4 regions of the Rhodococcus sp. WB9 genome follow, and region 1 is predicted to be linked to each of the others. Evidence: riboswitches for the same ligand, from Rfam matches in the RefSeq annotation. Region 1 holds a riboswitch; each other region holds the start of a gene.
The links. A riboswitch is a leader RNA that binds a small molecule or an ion and turns the genes downstream of it on or off. The one in region 1 is predicted to bind S-adenosylmethionine.

Region 2: linked by a shared signal. The riboswitch ahead of FND50_RS37905 (putative leader peptide) and the one ahead of FND50_RS13715 (bifunctional o-acetylhomoserine/o-acetylserine sulfhydrylase) in region 1 are both predicted to bind S-adenosylmethionine.
Region 3: linked by a shared signal. The riboswitch ahead of FND50_RS04180 (aminotransferase class V-fold PLP-dependent enzyme) and the one ahead of FND50_RS13715 (bifunctional o-acetylhomoserine/o-acetylserine sulfhydrylase) in region 1 are both predicted to bind S-adenosylmethionine.
Region 4: linked by a shared signal. The riboswitch ahead of FND50_RS37900 (putative leader peptide) and the one ahead of FND50_RS13715 (bifunctional o-acetylhomoserine/o-acetylserine sulfhydrylase) in region 1 are both predicted to bind S-adenosylmethionine.

The regions. Positions count from the first base shown of each region.
Region 1 is NZ_CP041769.1:2,985,532-2,989,070, forward strand. It holds gene FND50_RS13710 (homoserine O-acetyltransferase) at 1-180, opposite strand, end outside; gene FND50_RS13715 (bifunctional o-acetylhomoserine/o-acetylserine sulfhydrylase) at 177-1,460, opposite strand; SAM riboswitch class IV at 1,578-1,698, opposite strand; gene FND50_RS13720 (NADP-dependent isocitrate dehydrogenase) at 1,973-3,196, shown strand; gene FND50_RS13725 (MFS transporter) at 3,397-3,539, shown strand, end outside.
Region 2 is NZ_CP041769.1:6,292,704-6,296,242, reverse strand. It holds gene FND50_RS29355 (LppA family lipoprotein) at 1-142, shown strand, start outside; gene FND50_RS29350 (HAD-IIA family hydrolase) at 164-955, opposite strand; gene FND50_RS29345 (sulfite exporter TauE/SafE family protein) at 1,032-1,799, opposite strand; SAM riboswitch class I at 2,012-2,108, shown strand; gene FND50_RS37905 (putative leader peptide) at 2,116-2,190, shown strand; gene FND50_RS29340 (amino acid ABC transporter permease) at 2,335-3,315, shown strand; gene FND50_RS29335 (amino acid ABC transporter ATP-binding protein) at 3,312-3,539, shown strand, end outside.
Region 3 is NZ_CP041769.1:870,449-873,987, forward strand. It holds gene FND50_RS04175 (MCE family protein) at 1-1,204, shown strand, start outside; SAM riboswitch class IV at 1,285-1,399, shown strand; gene FND50_RS04180 (aminotransferase class V-fold PLP-dependent enzyme) at 1,451-2,746, shown strand; gene FND50_RS37715 (putative leader peptide) at 2,751-2,843, shown strand; gene FND50_RS04185 (hypothetical protein) at 2,893-3,519, shown strand; gene FND50_RS04190 (flavin reductase family protein) at 3,525-3,539, opposite strand, start outside.
Region 4 is NZ_CP041769.1:6,284,865-6,288,403, reverse strand. It holds gene FND50_RS29310 (NtaA/DmoA family FMN-dependent monooxygenase) at 1-1,340, shown strand, start outside; SAM riboswitch class I at 1,387-1,480, shown strand; gene FND50_RS37900 (putative leader peptide) at 1,485-1,568, shown strand; gene FND50_RS29305 (ABC transporter substrate-binding protein) at 1,721-3,355, shown strand; gene FND50_RS29300 (ABC transporter permease) at 3,359-3,539, shown strand, end outside.

The DNA.
Region 1 (3,539 bases):
GGTGAGGGCGTGCTCGACGAGCACGACGTTGTCCCGGTTGGGGGACAGCTCACCCCATCGCTGCACGGCAAGGGACACCGACGGGATCACTGTTCCGCTCTCGAGCTCGAGCGATCCGATGTCGATGGTGCCGAGTCGTCCGTCCGCCACGGGCAGGTTCTGTACAGCGCTCACGGTCAAGATGCCGCCGCCGTAAGTCCGGTCTCGATATCGGCGATGATGTCGTCGATCCCTTCGATGCCGACAGCCAGGCGGACCAGTCCGGGGGTGACGCCGCTGGCGGCCTGCTCCTCGGGGGTCAGCTGGGAGTGTGTGGTGGACGCCGGGTGGATCACCAGCGAGCGGACGTCGCCGATGTTCGCGACGTGGCTGTGCAGGGTGAGCGCGTTGACGAACTTCTTGCCCGCGTCGATGCCGCCGGCGAGTTCGAACGTCACGATGGCACCCGCACCCCTCGGCGCGATCTGTTTCGCCCGGTCGTGCCAGGGCGACGACGGGAGCCCGGCGTATCCGACGGACACGACCTCCGGGCGGGCCTCCAGGTACTGCGCGACGGCGGTCGCGTTGGACACGTGTCGTTCCATGCGAAGGCTCAGCGTCTCGAGGCCCTGCGCGATGAGGAATGCATTGAACGGGGAGATCGCCGAACCGAGGTCGCGAAGCAGCTGCACGCGAGCCTTGAGGGCGAACGCAGGCGGTCCGAGCTCGGAGTAGACGACGCCGTGGTAGCTCGGGTCCGGCGTGGTGAAGTTGCCGTGGCGGCCCTGGGTCCAGTCGAACGTGCCGCCGTCGACGATGACACCGGCGATCGCCGTGCCGTGACCGCCGAGGTACTTGGTGGCCGAGTGCACCACGATGTCCGCGCCGTGCTCGAGGGGGCGGATCAGGTAGGGAGTGGCCACCGTGTTGTCGACGATCAGGGGGAGTCCGTGCTGATGCGCGATCCCGGAGATGCCGGGCAAGTCGAGGACGTCGTTGCGGGGATTGGAGATGGTCTCGCCGTAGAACGCCTTCGTGTTGTCCCGGACCGCGTCCTTCCACTGCTCGAGGTCGTCGGGGTCCTCGACGAACGAGACTTCGATGCCGAGCTTGGGCAGCGTGTAGTGGAAGAGGTTGTACGTGCCCCCGTACAGCCGCGGGCTGGAGACGATGTGGTCGCCTGCCTCGGCGAGATTCAGGATCGCGATCGTCTCCGCGGCCTGTCCGGAGGACAGCAGCAGGGCGGCAACGCCGCCCTCGAGCGTGGCGATGCGCTGCTCGACCGCGTCCTGCGTGGGGTTCATGATGCGGGTGTAGATGTTGCCCGGCTCGGCCAGACCGAACAGCGCGGCAGCGTGATCGGTGCTGTCGAACGTGTACGAGGTGGTCTGGTAGATCGGCAGCGCCCGCGCCTTGGTGGTCGCGTCGGACGTCTGCCCGGCATGGATCTGCTTGGTCTCGAACGACCAGTTCTCGGTCATGTGCTGTCTACTCCAGTGGTCTGACGAGGCGCGGACGGAGTGCTGGTTCGTTCGCGCGCAGGGCTTGTCTGGGGTCTATCTACGACAACAACAACACATCATGAACCTCCGATGTCGGACCCGCGCTTGTCACCCGACTGTTGTATGAATCAGGGAACCAGGTCATCACCCGGGGCACCCCACCGCGGTGGAGGGTTGCCGGCCAGCTAGCCGGGGCTCGTTGCTGGCACTCATGACCTGGAGTGAATCTTAGCGGCTGAGGTGGAACGACCGGAAACGGCACCGATCAGGGCCGCTAGCAGGGAAAAGTTACCCGCGAGTAGGGGTGGGTTGCGCGCCCCACCTGTTGCGAGCCGCTCGCATAGCAGTACGCTTGTCTTGTTTAGGTGCGGTCTCCCCAGGGGCCGCCGTGACCGTCTACGTTTGATAAGCGAACCGTTCGCGGACCCACTCACAAAGTGCGCCCGCAACCGTGTAACCAGGGAAACTTCCTAGGAGGACGCGAAGCACCCATGTCCAAAATCAAGGTTGAGGGCACCGTCGTCGAACTCGACGGCGACGAGATGACACGCATTATCTGGCAGTTCATCAAAGACAAACTGATCCATCCTTACCTGGATGTGAACCTCGAGTACTACGACCTCGGCATCGAGTACCGGGACGAGACCGACGACCAGGTGACCGTCGACGCGGCCAACGCCATCAAGAAGCACGGCGTCGGCGTCAAGTGCGCGACCATCACCCCGGACGAGGCACGCGTCGAGGAGTTCGGTCTCAAGAAGATGTGGCGGTCGCCCAACGGCACCATCCGCAACATCCTCGGTGGGACGATCTTCCGCGCGCCGATCATCATCTCCAACGTTCCGCGACTGGTTCCGGGCTGGACCAAGCCGATCATCATCGGCCGTCACGCCTTCGGTGACCAGTACCGCGCCACCGACTTCAAGGTCCCCGGCCCCGGCAAGGTGATGATCACCTACACGCCCGAGGACGGCAGCGAGCCGATCGAGCACGAGCTGGTGAACTTCCCCGAGGGCGGCGGCGTCGTCCAGGGTCAGTACAACTTCACCAAGTCCATCGAGGACTTCGCGCGCGCCTCGCTCAACTACGGCCTGCAGCAGAACTACCCGGTGTACCTGTCGACCAAGAACACCATCCTCAAGGCGTACGACGGCGCATTCAAGGACATCTTCCAGCACGTCTACGAGACCGAGTTCAAGCCGGAGTTCGACGCGGCCGGACTCACCTACGAGCACCGTCTCATCGACGACATGGTCGCGTCGGCGCTCAAGTGGGAGGGTGGCTACGTCTGGGCCTGCAAGAACTACGACGGCGACGTCCAGTCCGACACCGTCGCGCAGGGCTTCGGATCGCTCGGCCTCATGACATCCGTGCTGCTGACCCCGGACGGAAAGACGTGTGAGGCCGAGGCCGCACACGGCACCGTGACGCGTCACTTCCGTCAGCACCAGCAGGGCAAGCCGACGTCCACCAACCCCATCGCGTCGATCTTCGCGTGGACCCGTGGACTCGAGCACCGCGGCAAGCTCGACAACACCCCCGACGTCATCGGCTTCGCCCAGAAGCTCGAAGACGTGGTCATCAAGACCGTCGAGGGTGGTCAGATGACGAAGGACCTCGCGATGCTGGTCGGCGGCGACCAGGGCTACCTGACCACCGAGGAGTTCCTCGGTGCGCTGGACATCAACCTCCAGAAGGCCATCGCCGAGCAGTAGGCACCGAGCCGCAGCGCTACGAACGGGACGTCCCTCACGGGGGCGTCCCGTTCGCCGTCTCCGGGTCCCGGGTGAGTCATCTCACGGTCGTTCGAGGCGCGAAAGGCGGAATCCGGGGAAGAGAATTTCGATGTGGGTCGTTGCGCAACGAGGCGCCGTGCGCCGCGTAGCCGTATCTCCGCCTAGTCGAAAGTTCTTCTGTGAGCACTTCCACCCCTGTCCGCCCCGAGCACCTCGGTGTCATCGCGCAACATCCGTCCGTCCGCAAGCTCGCCATGGTCGCGCTCGCGCTCGGTGGCTTCGGGATCGGGACCACCGAGTTCGTGGCGATGGGGCTGCTGCC
Region 2 (3,539 bases), 3.3 Mb from region 1:
CGGAATGGACCGGCTCGACGTGCACGCCGACCGACCCGGACGCCACGACGTGACGTTCGCCGGTGGAGACGGGAACCGGATCACGTTCGGGACGTACAGGGCAGCGACCATCAGGGGCGTCACCGGCTGCCGCCACCCGTGAGTACTTGTCAACGTCCCGCGGTTAGGAAGTACTCACGGGTGGCGGAGCCGCATCGCCGAACGGATCCGACGTGCGGCCGACCAGATCGGCGACCGATTTGAGCACCGCGGTGGGGCGGTAGGGGAACAGTTCCACCGAATCCCGCGTCGAAATTCCGGTGAGGACGAGGATGGTCTGCAGCCCGGCCTCCAGCCCGCAGACGATGTCGGTGTCCATGCGGTCGCCGATCATCAGTGTGTTCGCGGAGTGCGCGCCGATGGCCCGCAGCGCCGAGCGCATCATCAGCGCATTCGGCTTGCCCACGTAGTACGGGTCGCGACCCGTGGCCCTGCTGATCAGTGCCGCAACGGATCCCGTGGCCGGAAGGGAACCCTCCCGGGACGGGCCGGTGGGGTCGGGGTTGGTGGCGATGAAGCGAGCGCCCCTCTCCACCAGACGAATTGCGGTGGTGATCGCTTCGAAGGAGTAGGTGCGGGTCTCGCCGAGGACCACGTAGTCGGGGTCGTTCTCGGTGAGAACGTACCCGATGTCGTGCAGTGCGGTGGTGAGCCCGGATTCGCCGACGACGTACGCGCTGCCGCCGGGTCGCTGGTTCGCCAGGAACGTGGCGGTGGCCAGGGCGGACGTCCAGATCGATTCCTCGGGAATGTCCAGGCCGGTGCGGAGCAGACGGGCACGGAGGTCACGCGGAGTCCTGATCGAATTGTTGGTCAGAACGATGAACGGGGTACCGGATTCCCGGAGTTCTGCCAGGAACAGGTCGGCCCCGGGGACCAGGTGCTCTTCGTGGACGAGAACGCCGTCCATGTCCATGAGATAGGTCCAGCCCGGGTGCTCTACGTCGTTGCTCACCGACTCAGTATGAGGGAGCGGGAGGGTGCATGTGCGACTATGCGAGCAGCCGGAACAGACCGATGAGGCCGACGACGACGATGGTTCCCCGCAACGCGGTGGGCGACAGCCTGCGGCCGTAGCGGGCCCCGAGGACGCCTCCTAGCAGCGAACCCACCGCGATGAGGCCGGCGGCTGCCCAGCTGATCCGCTCGAAGGCCACGAGCGTGTACGCGGTCGCGGCGACGACGTTGACGATCAGCGAGAGCAGGTTCTTCGCGCCGTTCATCCGTTGCAGGCTCTCCGGCAGGATCGCGCCCATCACACCCATCAGCAGGATGCCCTGCGCCGCGGTGAAGTATCCGCCGTACACGCCCACGGCGAACGTCCCGACGGTCAGCAGGGTGAGGCGCGCCGGGCTCAGGCCGGCCTCGTGGCTGCCGCGCTGCTTTGCCCAGGCCTGGATCTTCGGCTGCAGCACCACCAGGATCAGGGCGAGGATCAGCAGCACCGGGACGACGAGTTCGAACACGGTTTCGGGCAGGTGCAGCAGTAGCCACGAGCCGAGAATTGCACCGCACAGTGACGCCGGTATCTGCCACCGCAGTCGCGGTCCCTGCCCGGCCAGTTCCCGCCGGTAACCCCACGTTCCGGATACGCCACCGGCGACCAGGCCGATCGCGTTCGACATCGTGGCGGTCACCGGAGGGAACCCGAATGCCACCAGGGTGGGGAAAGTGATGAGCGTGCCGCTGCCGACGATGGCGTTGATCGCGCCCGCGCCTACGCCGGCTACCAGGATCGCGATGGCTTCGAGTGGTGTCACCGAGGCGACGTTACAAGGGCGTCGGAAGCCCCGGCAGCCGGGTCGTAGGACCGCGGAAATGCAGGGTTGCACGCATCATCCAACCGCATGGATCTCCGTCTGTCAGTACTTCTGCGCACGGTGATTCTGGCGTCCGTCCGACGCCATTTCCCCTGTGTTGCAGGGAAATACCTCGTGTTGACGGGCTTCGGGAATGCGGCTAGTGTTCGCTTCAACCATCCAGAGCGACCGAGAGACCTGGCTCGTTGACGTCGCAGCAACCCTTCCGAATTCTTCGGGTGCGGGTGCTACCGCCGGGATCGATGGAAGGCAGCACATGAACTACTTTGCGCGCCCTGCGTGGCGCAGACGGCACATCGACCTGTGCCGGACCACCTCCTGCCACTGTTGACGAGGTCTCACAGCACGCTCACCGGGCATTTCGCCCGGTGAGCGCCTGACGCGCGCCCGCATCCCGCGGAAGACGCGCCGTCCTCCCGTCCCGTTCCAGGTGAAAGGCCGCCTCAGTGATGTCTGTCGTAAGTGGTGAGGGAGCGTGAGCGCCCCCGTTCGGCCGCGTTCGGCCGCGCCCCTCGATTCAGTGCCCTCCGGCGACGCGGACGCCGCGCTGGAAGTGGCGCGGAGATGGCATCCGTGGCGGTGGATCGTCAGCGCCGCCGTGCTGGTACTGCTCGCCCAGTTCGTCCACGGCCTCGCCACCAACCCGGGATGGGACTGGGCGACGTTCGCCAAGTACTTCACCGCCGGCTCCGTGCTGCAGGCGCTGTGGATAACGGTGAAGCTGACGCTGTGGGGGACGGTCCTCGGATTCGCACTCGGCGTGGTGCTGGCGGTCAGCCGCTTGTCGCACAACCCGGTGCTGCAGGTGATCGCCTGGGTGTACATCTGGGCGTTCCGGGCGATTCCGCTGATCGTGCAACTCCTGTTCTGGTTCAACATCACGTACCTGTATCAGACTCTGTCGCTGGGCCTTCCGTTCGGACCGGGGTTCTTCACATTCGAGGTCAACGGCGTCATCAGCGGCTTCACCGCCGCCGTCATCGGGCTTGCTCTGCACCAGGCCGCGTACGCCGCCGAGATCATCCGCTCCGGCATCATCTCGGTGGACCACGGGCAGATCGAGGCGGCGCAGTCGCTGGGCATCCCGCGCCGACGCCAGTTCTTCAAGATCGTTCTGCCCCAGGCTATGCGCGGCATCCTGCCGAACGCAGCGAACGAGGTGATCAGTCTGTTCAAGGGCACCTCGATCGTGTCGACGATGGCGATCGCCGAACTGTTCTACCAGGTGCAGGTGATCTTCGGTAGGAACGGCCGCGTCGTGCCACTGCTGATGGTCGCGACGATCTGGTACATCATCCTGACCACGCTGTTGTCGATCGGCCAGTACTACGTCGAGCGACACTATGCACGCGGATCGGCTCGGGCACTGCCGCCGACCCCGTGGCAGAAGCTCGCCCGGAAGTTCGCCGAGATCCTCGATGCCGGTGTCTCCGTACCGAGAGGTGCCGCGAAATGACGATCGACGCCCAGCCGGCGGAGTTCGCCGTGGAGGTGCGCGGAGTGCACAAGTCCTTCGGCGCACTCGACGTCCTGCAGGGTGTGGACCTGCTGGTCCGCAAGGGCGAGGTGACGGTGATCCTGGGCCCGTCGGGCTCCGGCAAGTCCACGCTGCTGCGCACCCTGAATCACCTGGAGAAGGTCGACCGGGGCACCATCCGCATCGACGGTGACCTGATCGGA
Region 3 (3,539 bases), 2.1 Mb from region 1:
CGTGGCCCTCATGGGCCTCGTCTACGTGGGTGCCAACTACGTGCGCCTGGGCAATCTCCTCGGGTTCGGCGAATACACCGTGCACCTCGAATCGGAGACGTCGGGCGGCATCTTCACCAATGCGGAAGTCACGTACCGTGGCGTGCCGGTCGGCCGCGTCGGGGGCATGTCCCTGACCGCGGACGGCGTCGTCGTCGAACTGAGGATCGACACGAGCGCGCCCGGCATTCCCGCCTCCGCGAAAGCCGTCGTGGCCAACAGATCGGCGATCGGCGAGCAGTACGTCGACCTTCAGCCCGCCACCGATCGCGGGCCGTACCTGACGGACGGGTCCCGTATCGCCGCCGCCGACACGTCGACGCCGGTTCCCGTCGAAGAATTGCTCGCCAGCACACAGGGATTGACGGAATCCGTGCCGATCGACGCGCTCCACACCGTCGTGACGGAACTCGGCACGGCGTTCGACGGCAAGGGCGAAGACCTTCGATCGCTCGCGGATTCGTTGTCCGGGCTGTCGGCGTCGGGCGCCGAATCGCTCGATCGGACAGTGGCTTTGGTGCGTGACGGCCGCACCGTCTTGGGAACGCAGTCCGAACAGTCGTCGGCGATCAAGGATTTCAGTGTCGACCTGGACTCGCTCGCGGATCGGCTGCGCAGCAGCGACCCGGACGTCCGGCGGCTGATCGACAACGGAAATCCGGCGAGCGATCGACTAGGGCAACTCGTCTCGGAGGCCGGGCCGGGTGCCACGACAAACCTTGCCAACCTGTCCGCCACGGCGAAGGCGATCTCGGTGCAGGCCACCGCCCTGCAGACGCTGTTCGTGTATCTGCCCGGCGTGGCGGCCGCGTCTTCGACCATTGCGCCCGACGACGGAACCGTTCACCTGGGCCTGGTGGCAGAGACCGACAATCCGCCGTCGTGCACCGTCGGCTACGAGGGTACCCAGGCGATCCTTCAGGAGATGAAGCGGAACGACCCGAACTTCGACGACACGCAGCAGGACTTCCCGCAGAACACCGCCGCATCCTGTGCGGCTCCGCAGGGCAGTCTCACCGGTGTCCGGAGCGCGAACCGGATCGTGTTCGGAGACCCCGCCACCGTGCAGCCGTGGGACTCCACCCCCAAGAAGGATCCGAACAAGTTGGACCTCAACCCGATTGCCAATCAGCTCGCCCCGCTCCTCGGGGTGACCCCCAACTGACGCGAGTTCTCACCCCGGATCCCGGACGCTCCCGGATTTCGGGTTGACAACTGCGCGTCGATCCTGCAATCTTCGAAACAGGTCACGAGTACCAGCGTCAAGCCCCGGCTTGCTGGTCGGCAACCCTCCACCGCGGCGGGGTGCTCCGGGTGACGACCAGGCTGAGGTCCATACCGGACCCGGCAAGCGCGGACTCCGAGAGGGCACCGACCCTGCGACGAGTCCCTGACTACGAGGGATGTCGTGATGACTGCTGTATTGACCGCTGACGTGTGTGTCGCCCCCCTGGCCCAGGTTTCGGGCTCCGACCTGCGGGTTCCGCTCGTTCAAGGTGGCGACTGCGCGTACGTCAACTTCGACTACGCCGCCAGTGCGCCGGCATTGGCGCAGGTGACCGACCGAATCGGGGCGCTGCTTCCGACGTACTCCAGCGTGCATCGCGGCGCCGGCTACGCGTCGCGGGTGTCGACCGAGTGCTACGAGAAGGCGCGCGACTCGGTGGCCCGGTTCGTCGGAGCGGGCGAGGACCAGGTGGTGGTCTTCACCCGGAACACGACCGACTCGCTGAATCTGCTCGCCGGCTGCGTCCCCGGCAGCACCGTGGTCCTCGACATCGAGCACCACGCGAACCTGCTGCCGTGGAAGAACTCTCGCGTCGTGCGGGCGGCGGACACGCTGGACGAGACCGTCCGCCTGCTCGTCGCCGAACTGTGCTCCAAGCCCACCGCCCTGCTCGCGGTGACGGGAGCGTCCAACGTGACGGGCGAGGTGCTGCCGATCGCCGCCCTCGCCGACGTGGCTCATCGTTGCGGCGCACGGATTCTCGTCGACGCCGCTCAGCTCGCGCCGCACCGCCGCATCGACGTCGAGGAGTGGGGCGTCGACTACCTCGCCTTCTCCGGGCACAAGCTGTATGCACCCTTCGGCGCCGGCGTGCTGGTCGGCCGCCGGGACTGGCTCGACGCCGCCGAGCCCTACCTCGCAGGCGGCGGCGCGGTCCGGAACGTGACCGTCGAATCCACCCAGTGGGCGCCCGCCCCTGCCCGGCACGAGGCGGGAACCCCCAACGTGCTCGGCGCGGCGGCGCTCGCCGCCGCGTGCGATGCGCTGTCCGAGCTGGACTTCGGCACGGTGGCCGAACACGAGGCGGCGCTCACCCGCCTCCTCCTCGACGGCCTCGGCTCCGTCGACGGCCTGGAGTTCCTGCGGCTGTGGTCGGACGCCCCCGACTCCGTGGGGATCGTGACGTTCACGATCGACGGGTTCGAACCCGGAGAGATCGCCGCCTACCTCTCCGCCGAACACGGAATCGGAGTTCGCGACGGGCGGTTCTGCGCCCATCCGCTGCTGGGACGCCTCGGCCGGCCCGACGGCGCCGTGCGAGTGAGTGTGGGTCTCGGAAGCTGCTCCGGGGACGTGGATCGGCTGGTCGACGCGGTGCGCACGCTGGTGGCGGGGCGCAGGAGCTGGACCTACGCCAGGGAGAGCGACCAGTGGAATCCGGTGCCGGAGACGCGTTTTTCGCGAGACGCGCTAGTATGACCGTATGGCATCGCAGGCTGGGAGCACAACGATTGCTCACTGGTGCCGTCGGCATGTCGATCTGTGCCGAACCGCCTCGGGTATGTGTTCGAGCTGACCGTTCTTCCAGCTCCGTTTCATTCACACGTCATTCCCGAGGAACCCCTATGTCTCGAGACAATGCCTTCGTATCCCGTCCCCTTCGCGTCGCCGTCGAACTGACCGGTTCCGGCCATCACCCGGCGGCCGAGGGTGCCCCGGGCACGCGGCCGATCAACGGCGCGGACTACTGGGTGGACCTGACCGCCGACTCGACGGATCAGCTCGACCTCACGTCGTTCCCGCCGAACGTCGTCCGGATCCGGGCGTCCGATCTGCGTGAGGCGCAGCAGGAACGCGCGCGGATCCGCGCCGAACTCGTCGCCGACGGTCGCGACCCCGACGGCGTCACCGTCCTGGTGGACCTCGAGGTGCTCATCGCCGGAGAGGCCCGCGCCGCGCGCAAGGAGCTGGCCCTCCTCGACAGCGCACTGGATGCACCGCGTGCTCCGGTGTCGTTGCAGTACATCGGAACTCCGGTCGGCCTCGCCGGGCTCATCGCCGACATCCAGGCGGCCGGCGTCGCCGACGGTGTGACCGTGCTGCCGCTGTCGCTCCCCGGGGTTCTGGAGCAGCTCGTCGACGGCACCCTCCCGTGGCTGGAGGAGCGAGGTCTCGTCACCTCCGCCGCCGTCGTCGACGAAGCACTGCGTCGTTTCGACCTCCCCCTCCGCGAGCGGGTACTGGCATCCTGACCAGGTCAGTTGCCGTTGTT
Region 4 (3,539 bases), 3.3 Mb from region 1:
TCCAGGGCGTCAACCACACGACGATCTGGTCGGATCCGTCGAGCGGATCGCAGATCGACTTCGAGACGTTCCGGCGGGTGGCACTGACCGCCGAGCGCGGCCTGTTCGACGCCTTCTTCCTCGGTGAGGGCCTGCGCCTGCGGGAACAGGAGGGCAAGATCCTCGATCTCGACATCGTGGGCCGCCCGGACGCGATCACCCAGCTCGCGGCGCTCGCCGGCATCACCCGGCACATCGGGTTGGTGGCCACCCAGAACACCACCTACAACGAGCCCGCCGACCTCGCCAGGCGGCTGTCCGGGCTGGACCTGCTGTCCGGTGGCCGTGCCGGCTGGAACGCGGTCACCACGGACAATGCCTGGACCGGTGAGAACTTCCGGCGCGGCGGCTTCCTCGATCACGCGGACAGGTACGAGCGGGCCGGGCAGTTCCTCGACACCGCCCGGGCGATCTGGGATGCGTGGGCCGACGGCGCGGTCGCGACGAGGACCGACGCGCCGTCGTGGGCAACCCCGGACGGGGTGCGGGAGGTGTCCCGGCGCACGTCGCAGTTCGACGTCACGATCACCCCCACGCTGCCGCGCAGCGCCCAGGGACACCCCGTCATCTTCCAGGCCGGTGACTCACCGGCGGGCCGGGACTTCGCGGCCGCGCACACCGACGTGATCTTCTCCCGGCACGGAACGCATTTCGACGCGGCGCTCGCCTTCGCCGAGGACATCAGGGCGAGAGTGCGTCGTGCGGGGCGCCCCGAGGACGACGTCAAGATTCTGCCGGGCACGCAGATCGTGCTCGCGGAGAACGCGTCCGAGGTGGAGGAGAAGGTGCGCTGGGTTCTCGAGGGCCAGTACACCGGGCAGACGGCGTTGTCTCTGGTCGGTCAGGTGTGGGGCCGCGATCTGTCCGATCGCGACCCGGACGGTCCACTGCCCGAATTCGATCCGGTGCCCGCGCCGATCTCCGTCACCCGCGGGGCGGCGCGTGACGGAAAGGATCCGCTCGCCATCGCCCGGGAATGGCGGGCACTGGCGGAGGCGCAGAACCTGTCGCTGCGTCAGGTGGCGATCGCGACCACCCAGCGCTCCGGTTTCGCGGGCACCCCCGGGCAGGTCGCCGACGAACTCACCCGGTGGGTTCGCAGTGGGGCGACGGACGGATTCAACATCTCGCCGTATCTGGTGCCCACCGGACTCGACGAGATCGTCGACCTGCTGGTGCCCGAATTGCAGGAGCGAGGTTCGTACCGAACGGAATACGAAGGCTCCACCCTGCGTGAGCACCTCGGGCTCCGGCCCGCCCTGTCGCGGCGGGAGGTCGAGTCCCAGCAGGCGGTCGGGTAGCGGGGTCCGTGTGGCGCCGCGACCGGCGATCTCTTACACTCGGTAACGACCATCCAGAGCGACCGAGAGACCTGGCTCGTTGACGTCGCAGCAACCCCCCGCCCTGCGGGTGCGGGTGCTACCGCCGGGATCGATGGAGGAACGATGTTGACCGAAGGTTTCGTGAGCGCCTGGGGGCGCCTGCACGTCGATCTCTGCCGGCTGTCCACCTCGATCTGTCACAGCTGACCTGACACCCCGATCTCTCGGGGTTCCGGCTCTTCACACCGCATCCGCGTCGGATCCGGTGTCCCTCACCTTCCTGTGCGCGTGAGCGCTGCCGATACGACGGGCAGCGCGCACGGCACTTCTTCGAGATCACGGAGTTCTCGGTGCCATCAGTGCTTTTGTCCTCGCCCCACCGCGGTGCCCGCATCGCAGCAGGTATCGGCGCCGCCGCCGTGCTGGCCACGGCGCTCACCGCCTGCGGTGGCGGTTCCAGCAGTTCCTCCGCGGATGCGGGCCCCGCACAGCCGGGCGGCACACTCCGCTACGGCCTCTCCCAGGCACCCACGTGCGCCGACCCCGCGCAGTCGGGCACGAATCAGACGATCTACGTGGCTCGTCAGGTGGTGGACTCGCTCACCGACCAGGACCCGGAGACGGGCGAACTGAAGCCGTGGCTCGCCGAGAGCTGGGAAACCGACGCCGACGCATCCTCCTTCACGTTCCACCTGAAGGAGGGGGTGACGTTCAGTGACGGAACGCCTTTCACCGCGGAGTCGGTGAAGAAGAATCTCGACGCCATCGTGAACACCCTCTCCGGCGCCAAGGCCCCGCTCGGTGCCAGCTACCTCGCCGGGTACACCGGAACCACCGTGATCGACCCGCTGACCGCGCAGGTCGACTTCGCCGCACCCAACGCGCAGTTCCTGCAGGCGTCGTCCACCCCGCAGCTGGGCATCCTGTCCGATGCGTCCGTCGCGAAGTCCGCCGAAGAGCGGTGCACCGGCAACATCTCGGGCACCGGACCGTTCACGTACGCCGACTACCAGCAGGACAAGTCGGTGACCCTCGCCAAGCGCGCCGGATACGACTGGGGTTCGGACGTGTTCGGCCACGACGGCGAGGCCTACCTCGACACCATCGAGTTCAGTGTCGTGCCCGAATCCGGTGTCCGCACGGGCAGCCTGTCCTCGGGACAGCTGGATGCGATCAGTGACGCGTTGCCGCAGGATGCCCCGCAGATCGAAGGCGCAGGCGGGCAGGTGCTCACCACGTCGAACCCCGGGACGCCGTTCGGTTTCCAGCCCAACGTGACTCGCGGACCGCTCGTCGATCCGGTCGTGCGCAGTGCGCTGGTCCCGGCGATCAACCGGCAGGAACTGGTCGACACCGTGCTCGGGCCCAACTTCACGCCCGCCACCAGCACGCTGGCCAGCCGCACCCCCGGCTACGTGGCGCTGCCGGACGTGACATTCGACCCGGAGAAGGCGAAGTCGATCCTCGACCAGGCGGGCTGGGTTCCCGGTGCCGACGGCATCCGGGAGAAGGGCGGTCAGAAGCTGAGCTTCCCCGTTCTGTTCAGCTCCGTGTTCGCCGGCAACCAGGCCATCCTCGAACTGGTGCAGCAGCAGCTCAAAGAGGTGGGAGTGGATCTGCAGCTGAATCTCGTGTCCACCCCGGAGGCCACCGCTCGCCAGAATGCCAAGGACTTCGACGCCACCTATTACAACAGCACCCGCGCCGACGGTGACATCCTCCGCACCCAGTTCGGACTCGAGGGCCGCAACCTGAACAACCGCGGACCGATTCCCGCGCTCGACGCCGTGCTCGCGAAGCAGCTCGCCACCACCGACACCACCGAGCGGAGCGCGCTCGTCGCCGACGCCCAGCAGCAGGTGCTCGACAACGGCCTGTGGATCCCCACGGTGGAGTTGTCGCAGGCGATCGGCGCCGGCCCGAACGTGCAGGACCTGAAGTTCGAGGCCTCGGCCCGGCTCCAGTTCTTCGACACCTGGATCAGCGGACGCTGAGCCATGATTCGCTACCTCGGACTACGCGTGCTGCAGGCGATCGCCGTCCTGTGGGCGACGTTCACCGTGTCGTTCGCCGTGCTGTTCCTGTTGCCGTCCGACCCGGTGAGCATCGCCGTCGACTCGGCGACCGCCGGAACGACGGTCGACGCGGCCGCCGTCGCGGAGCTCCAGGCGCGGTACG